2 regions of the Vibrio sp. 378 genome follow, and region 2 is predicted to be linked to the other one. Evidence: riboswitches for the same ligand, from Rfam matches in the RefSeq annotation. Region 2 holds a riboswitch; the other holds the start of a gene.

Region 1 (4,216 bases), on a different contig from region 2:
TTACGTAACTTGCGACAACAGACCGAGAAACCAAAAGGATTCAACTATTGTTTATCCGACTACATCGCATCTAAAGAGTCGGGTAAACATGATTGGATAGGGGCATTTGCTGTCACTGGTGGTATTGGTGAACGAGAGCTTGCTGATGAATACAAAGCACAGGGAGATGATTACAACGCAATTATGATTCAAGCGGTGGCGGATCGCCTAGCCGAAGCGTTTGCTGAGTATTTGCATGAGCGTGTCCGTAAAGAAATTTGGGGTTATGCTGCGGATGAAGATTTATCTAACGATGATCTCATTCGTGAAAAATACCAAGGTATTCGCCCTGCACCAGGTTATCCAGCGTGCCCTGAGCATACTGAAAAAGGACCGCTTTGGGAGCTACTTAATGTGGAAGAGAATATTGGCATGACTCTAACCTCCAGCTATGCAATGTATCCGGGCGCGTCAGTCTCTGGTTGGTATTTCTCTCATCCTGACTCACGTTACTTTGCGATCGCACAGATCCAAGAAGATCAGCTAGAGAGTTACGCCGATCGTAAGGGGTGGGATAGGATCGAGGCTGAAAAATGGTTAGGGCCAAACATTAACGGTTAAATTGATGTTTACCTCGTCCAAATGTAACAACTAATGAAACGACAAAGGGCTGCAGATACGCAGCCCTTTGTTTTATTGAGTTGAACTTACTTCTCAAACAACTCAGTGTGGAGTTTTTGTATGGCTTGTTTCGATACTGATTCATGGAGCAAGAAGCATAAGTTGTGAGGGCTAGCGCCATAACAAATCATGCGTAGGTTAAAATCTTCTAGCGTGCCAAAAACCTGTTTCGCGTAGCCTTTACTCTCACTCATGTTGTTACCAATTAGGGCAACGAGGCATAGGTCACGTTCAACTTCTACCTTACATAACTCTTCTAACTCTTCTCGTACAGCTTGCGGCAGCTGCGGCGCGCCGCCGGATGTATCGGTTTGATCAAGTGTTAACGATACACTGATTTCAGATGTTGTGATCAAATCGACAGATATCTTATGCTTTGCAAGGATCTCAAAGACCTTTGCTAAGAAGCCGTATGCGTGGAACATATTGGCGCTGCGTAGCGTTACCATGGTTTGGTTACAACGCAAAGCTAGCGCACGGAATAACGGTGAGCTTTCGACTTGGTGGCGAATCCAAGTTCCCCCTTTTTCAGGCTCTTTCGATGACCCCACAAATACCGGAATGTCGTGGCGCAATGCAGGTACTAGCGTAGAAGGGTGAAGGATTTTAGCGCCAAAGTTAGCCATTTCTGAAGCTTCACTAAAGCTGATCTCGGGAATTGGTGAGGCTTTTGGTGCAATTCGCGGGTCTGTTGTGTAGATACCCGGAACATCAGTCCAGATTTCTAGCCCTGCCGCTTTAACGCTCTCAGCAATTAAGGCGGCGCTGTAATCGCTGCCCCCTCGACCTAATGTTGTTGTATTACCGGCTTCGTCAGATCCTATGAAGCCTTGAGTAACAACAACGGATTGTTGGCAAAGTGGTACGAGTTTATCTTGCGCAAGCGTCGAAATTGCTTCAATGTTTGGCTCCGCGCGACCAAAGTTGTCATCAGTACGCAGCACATCGCGGATATCAAAGCGCACTGCTTGAATGCCTCGCTCACACATTAACTGAGTTAGAATGTGCGTCGACATGAGTTCACCACATGCGACTAAATGATCGGTTAACTTCGCACTAGCTTGGATAGATGCAGCCTCGGCCAGGCTGGTTACGGTATCTAATATGCCATACACCTCGGCAGCAGTTTTCGTGCTGTCTTCGAGCTGAGTTAAAATGGCGTCATGAATGTTGGCCAGATTTTGCAGCAGCTCAGTACGGTGCGTTTGATCCTGAACGCCGTTGGCGAGTTCTACCAATAGGTTGGTGACGCCAGAGCAAGCGCTGCTCACGACCAGGCGAGTATTTGGATTGTTTTCGATAATGGTGGCGCAACGACTCATTGCCTCAAAGTTGGCAACACTGGTTCCACCGAATTTAGCTACGTTAAATGCGCTCACTGCGTTCTCCCACGACTTCCTAAAAAATTGTACATCCAATGTTTAGTGAGAAAAGGAACAGAGCAAAAAGAGAGGTATTTAGAATGCTATTTGAAAAATTTACCCTCAGAAGCCCTTCATCAGACTGCGCTGATGACAGTTGATGGGATTCAGCCCAATTCAACCGACAAGTCAAATCCTGCAACTTTGACTTACCTCGGCACTACTCCCCCTCAATGATTGGTGTTGGAATTGCGGTTCCACAAATCATCTACCTGGGTAGCGCTCCTCTTCTACATAAAGCTCAAACATTGAACGGTTTTGAGGCCTTAATGTCAATCAATATTTCAACCTTTATGGTGTTTTTTATTAACGATTTTGTGACACTGGTTTGACCTCCATACTTACGGCTAATTGCTGATAGAGGAAAAATCTATTAGGGTGAAGAACCCTACACCTGAGCCATGTTATTGAATAGAACTTTTAGAATGCTCAGGATAAAAGATAATCAAGGAGCTGACATGTCGATCCAAAGCTTTATTCCGCCTCACCGTATTTTAATGGGACCTGGTCCTTCTGATATTTATCCTCAAGTGTTACAAGCACTAAGCCGTCCTACTGTAGGTCACCTTGATCCTCTGTTTATCGGTATGATGGATGAGCTCAAGCAGCTATTGAAGTATGCCTTTCAAACTGACAATGAATTCACTATTGCGGTTTCAGCGCCAGGTAGTGCAGGGATGGAAACCTGCTTTGTAAACTTGATCGAGAAAGGCGATAAAGTGATCGTCTGTCGTAATGGTGTATTTGGTGAACGCATGCGCGAAAATGTCGTCCGTGCTGGTGGCGAAGTTGTTATCGTCGATGATGAATGGGGGACGCCTGTTTCCATTGATAAAGTCGAGCAAGCACTCGAACAGCACCCAGATACAAAAATTCTTGCTTTTGTGCATGCGGAAACCTCAACTGGTGCAGTCAGTGATGCTCAAGCATTGGGGAAGCTGGCGAAACAGCATAATGCATTATCTATTGTTGATGCGGTGACGTCACTTGGTGGTGTGCCGTTAAAAGTGGATGAATGGCAACTGGATGCGGTTTACTCTGGTAGTCAAAAATGTTTGTCATGTGTACCTGGGCTCTCACCAGTGACGTTTTCTACTGCCGCGATTGAAAAGATTCAAGCAAGAACAACACCAGTACAGAGTTGGTTCCTCGATCAGAGTTTAGTTTTGGGGTATTGGAGTGGAGAAGGCAAGCGTAGTTACCATCATACGGCGCCAGTTAATAGCTTGTATGCGCTTCATGAAGCTTTATTGATACTGAAAAATGAAGGATTAGAAAACGCTTGGGCTCGTCACCAACTGATGCATGAAAAACTCAAAAATGGCTTACAAAAGTTAGGCTTTGAATTTGTTGTGGACGAAGCCCATCGGTTGCCACAATTAAATGCGATTTACGTGCCTGAAGGAATTGATGAAGCAAAAGTTCGTGCTCACTTGCTAGAAACCTATAACCTAGAAATTGGTGCAGGCCTTGGGGCATTAGCTGGTAAAGCGTGGCGTATTGGCTTAATGGGTTACGGCGCTCGATCTGAAAACGTTGCGCTGTGCTTAAAAGCGTTAGAAGAGTCACTCACTGAATAAAATCATACAGCAATGAGATAAAGAAAAGCGAAGGTCATCCCTTCGCTTTTTTTGTATTTATTACTCAGCTCCTGAAGTGGGGACTGGTGAGGCAGAGATTGCTTGAGAAGGTGGTTGGTAATTGACGTCACTGAAATCAATCTTCGGGAACAAAAACTGCGCTTCAGCTCTAATTTGCTCCGCTTTACTTGAGTCATCTAAGCCTTGGTAGGCCAAAATCAAATTATTATAAAATGCAGGACGAGGCTTATCTTTGATGATTTTTAGCGACCAATCGATATAAGGCTGAATCAAGGTTGCGTCTTGTTGGTACAGCCCAAGGTTTAAAAACGTGCTATAGACATCCCAATCAAACCTGTCTTTCCAAACCACAGGGTTACTGACTTGATTCAGAATATCAGGGTTAGTTGGTCTAGTGGTCTCAAACTTCGTCAATACATAGTTCGTATGTAATGCGCTTACCATGTAAAACGTAAACGCAACGGGAAGTACCAAACTAAAAACACGCAGCAAGCTTTTGGTCACATTACTAAAGCCGACTTGTCGATAACGAGA
Region 2 (4,216 bases):
AGCTTCCCTCTGTAACGAATCTATTCAAAACAACTTACGCACTCTGGCAAGACGCTATTTTAGACTTTGAAAGCCATGACAAAATAGCGCAAACGATAACGAATGTTATCGACGCTGCAATGAACGAGAACGCAATTGAAGCAGTCATACCAAGGGCAATAAAGCCGACGCATGAAACAAGCGCGACTGATAATGCATAAGGTAGCTGTGTTGATACGTGATCAATGTGGTTACAACGTGCACCCGTCGATGACAAGATAGTCGTATCTGAGATTGGTGAACAATGGTCACCGAATACCGCACCAGCTAAAACCGCACTCAACATCGGTAGCATTAGCGCTACGTCTGTTGCACCAGCCATGTCTCCGGCGATTGGAAGCATGATGCCGAACGTACCCCATGAAGTACCTGTTGAGAACGCCATCAGGCCAGACAGCAGGAATAAGATAACTGGGAGCCAATGAGGGTTGATATTTCCCTGCGCCATTGTCGAAAGGTAAGTACCAGTCTTCATATCACCGATAACAGAGCCAATGGTCCAGGCAAATACTAAGATTAGAATCGCACCAAACATAGACTTAGCACCAATCCAAAGTGTACGTGCGATCTCAGCCATTGGTAGACCTTGCTTCACAACAGTAAACAGTGCAACTGCTAAGCCAAGCAAGCTACCGTAGATTAGTGATGTACCTACATCTGTATTTTCAAAAGCACCAAGAAGCGCAAACTCCTTACCATCAGCAGCCAATGCTTGGCCACCCGTGTAAAGCATTGAAGCGATAGTCGCGATAATCAGCGTCACGATAGGAAGTATCAAATCTGACACTTTACCCTTTTCACTTTCACGGATATCTAGCTCTTCATTTAGGTCATGCGCTTCTTGCGAGTCATTTTCTTTGTCTTTATCAAAGCCACGACCTTGCGATGCAGAGATCTCATGCTCACGCATTTTACCAATATCAAGACCAAACCACGCAACAGCGAACACCATTAGCAGCGCAAAAACGGCGTAGAAGTTCATTGGGATAAGACGAACATATGCGCCAAGAGCCGAATACTCTGTGATCCCATGTGAGACTAAGATCCCGCCAATAATAGTAATAATGTAAGCACCCCAGCTAGAAGCAGGCATAATTACACACATTGGAGCAGCGGTTGAGTCTAGAATGTACGCAAGCTTAGCGCGAGACACATAAAAGCGATCGGTTACTGGGCGAGAGATCGCACCAACAGCAAGGCTATTAAAGTAATCATCGACAAAAATGAATACGCCTAAAAAGGCGGCAAGAAGTTTGGAGCCGCGTTTACTCTTCACTCGAGATTGTGCCCATTCAGCAAAAGCACGAGTACCGCCAGAAAGCGTTAATAAAGCTGTTGTCATACCTAATAAGATTAGGAAACCAACAATGCTCATGTTCCAAGTGTTAATTCCGCCATCTTCAATAAAGACAGAAGAAACTTGAGAACTGACGTAACCTGCGGTGTCGCTGATAGACCAGCTATTAAGTAGCACCGCACCTAGCACGATACCTACACCCAAGGAAACTAATACACGTCGAGTCAAAATCGCCAAAGTCAAAGCGACAATAGGTGGCAATAATGAAACAGGAGAACTAGAAAAATCTATTAAATTCATGATCTTCAAAAACCAAAGTTTGGCTAGAGATCTACTGCAGACAAGTCACGTAGCATACGATACGTGCTCATGTTGAACTTAGCGACAGGGAAGCGAACACTCCACCCAACCCTACAGTAGCGCTCCATAGTTTAATGTGAATATATACTATGGCAGTGTTGTTCCTTTCAGATACAACCCCAGCAAGTAACTTTGATGAGTTACTTACTTCGGCAATCTTCGCCTTCCACTATTATTCATTGGCATCACCCCAATAATAGCTACTCTTCGAGACCGCGCCTCTACGGCAACAACAAACAATTAACCACTAACTGTACAAATTAACAACAAATTGTCTGCAATATTGCATCAGGTGGCAGCCATTGTACTTATGATGAGAGTCAATGCAACACATCAAACTAAATTAAACAAATAAATAATGACTGAGATAATTTATAAACCTTGCCTACTTCCATAAGTTTTGTGCAACTGAAATCACATCAATCATGTTATTTATGAAACATTATTACTACCTTAGAAATATCATGGTTTATCTTATATCAATAAATTAAGGATATATGACACACCATTAAAGATGGATGCTTCATATTTTTAAGTAATAACTCAAATTTTTTTATAAAAAACCAAGCTGTCGCTCTCTCTATACAATAATGATTGTTGATTTTAGTTCTCATCTAATAATGATTTATTTCGAGTGTAATAATATTAATTGCTTTAAAAAATAGTCAAATTTAAACAAAATCTTGATTTAGCATTTGCACATAAGGAAAAGATAAAGTTAAATATAAGGACTCTTTGTTTATTTATAGATTGGCATTATTTAATCGTAACGATAAAAAGTGCCCAACACATTAACCTTTTAATAGGAATCGTTATGTCAGAGCTGACTAAAACCCTTCTAAATATCCGTAGCCTTCGTGCATTTTCTCGTGAGCTGACTCTAGAACAATTGGAAGAAGCTCTAGATAAACTCACTACTGTCGTAGATGAGCGTCGTGAAGCAGAAGAAGCAGAACGCGCAGCACAAGCAGAGCAAGAAGCTAAGCTTGCAGAGATTGCTGAGAAAATCGCTCAAGACGGTATTGACGTAGAAGCACTTATTACTGCGCTATCTGGCGAAACTAAGACGAAAGGCAAAGCGAAGCGCGCACCTCGCCCTGCTAAATACAAATACACAGATTCAAACGGTAATGAGAAAACTTGGACTGGCCAAGGTCGTACACCTTCGGCGATTCAAGAGCAACTTGATGCAGGTAAATCTCTGGATGAGTTCCTAATCTAGATCCGTGCTATTTTTAAAAGGCTCCCATAGGGAGCCTTTTTTATTTAAACCATTACAAATAAAAAAGCCACATTTCTTAATGTGCCTTTTACTTTAGTTACAGAATAGTTAATTAAACCGCTTCGTATTAACGTTCCCAGTATGCTTCTTCTAGGCTATCTTCTCGCTCAGGAAGTCCGCGCGACAATCGTGGTGAATGTTGCACGAGAACTTCGTAGCTAGCACGGTTTGCGTATTTGCAGACTTGAGAAAAAGAAGAGTAAGTTAAATACTCGTTACTGTGCTTGCTTGAATTAGGCACATTTTCTTTATGGTATTTATTTGCTGCCATATCATGAAGAACAGCAGATAACGCGGCATCACCTGCGCCATTTGTATTCTTAATTTTTTCTGGGCCACCCATATATGGCGAGATATGCGAGTACACTTTTATTGGCGTCTCGCATGAGTCTTTTTTCGCCGGACGACTGAATTCATAACGATTAAATTCAGCAATTGACCCTGGAAGTAATGGCAAAGAAGTTTCGCGCTTCGCGCTATCTTCCGTATACCCAGCCATAAATAGACCTACAGGACCCGCCGTGCACAATACTAGATCAGCCCACTCCAATGTTTTATCAGACGCAGCAAGTGGATCAGATTCCCCCGTCAGAGCTTCTGCTTCATCTTCATTCATCGCAACGACAGAAACGTTATCTCGAATGAATTCTTGCCAATATTTAGGATCATCTTGAATAACAAACTTTGTGCCTAGAGTCAGAACAACAGGCACATCATTCTTTTTCGCGTACTCAATCGCTTTCATTGTTGCTTCCGGCATTGGGTCGCCGTCTTTGCAACGTACTAGATATGACGTCAGTACAAGTGCTGATGCATTTTTAAAGATTTTCTCTGGAATGCTATCAGGATGGAGTTGGTTCATTTGCCCTTCGCTGATAGCAAAAGTACGTTCACCGTCTTCTGTGATAAGAGCAAAACAACGGCCAATTGCACCATCTACACCTTGTAGGTAGTTCAAATCCATGCGGCTTGATGTATTACAAAGATAACGGTAACCGTAGCTGCCAATCTTAATATCCTGGCTCATCACTCCAAGTAGTGTGGAGCGATCATCCGCTAGCACGGAGTAGTTATGTAGCGTGTTACCAATTGTACCGCCCGCATACTCATTGGTAATCAAGTTCTCTTCTTTCAGTTGCTGGTATAACTCTTCTGCTCTTTCGTCATCGATAACCAGAGAGTGACCTTTACTCAGACCGTACTTTTCAATCACATCCGTTGTAACTTTTGCTTCAATA

Evidence for each region. Region 2 has a riboswitch for lysine ahead of tet(35) (tetracycline efflux Na+/H+ antiporter family transporter Tet(35)). Riboswitches for the same ligand answer to the same signal wherever they lie in the genome.
Region 1: it holds a riboswitch for lysine, as region 2 does, so the genes downstream of both, lysC (lysine-sensitive aspartokinase 3) here and tet(35) (tetracycline efflux Na+/H+ antiporter family transporter Tet(35)) in region 2, are expected to answer to the same signal.

Annotation. Positions count from the first base shown of each region.
Region 1 is NZ_JAWOUO010000014.1:5,587-9,802, forward strand. Features, by position in the region: gene metH (methionine synthase) at 1-600, shown strand, start outside; gene lysC (lysine-sensitive aspartokinase 3) at 687-2,039, opposite strand; lysine riboswitch at 2,141-2,319, opposite strand; gene R7Q48_RS19885 (pyridoxal-phosphate-dependent aminotransferase family protein) at 2,540-3,661, shown strand; gene R7Q48_RS19890 (PglL family O-oligosaccharyltransferase) at 3,722-4,216, opposite strand, start outside.
Region 2 is NZ_JAWOUO010000004.1:190,474-194,689, reverse strand. Features, by position in the region: gene tet(35) (tetracycline efflux Na+/H+ antiporter family transporter Tet(35)) at 35-1,636, opposite strand; lysine riboswitch at 1,746-1,928, opposite strand; gene R7Q48_RS09655 (H-NS family nucleoid-associated regulatory protein) at 2,511-2,918, shown strand; gene R7Q48_RS09650 (inosine/guanosine kinase) at 3,046-4,216, opposite strand, start outside.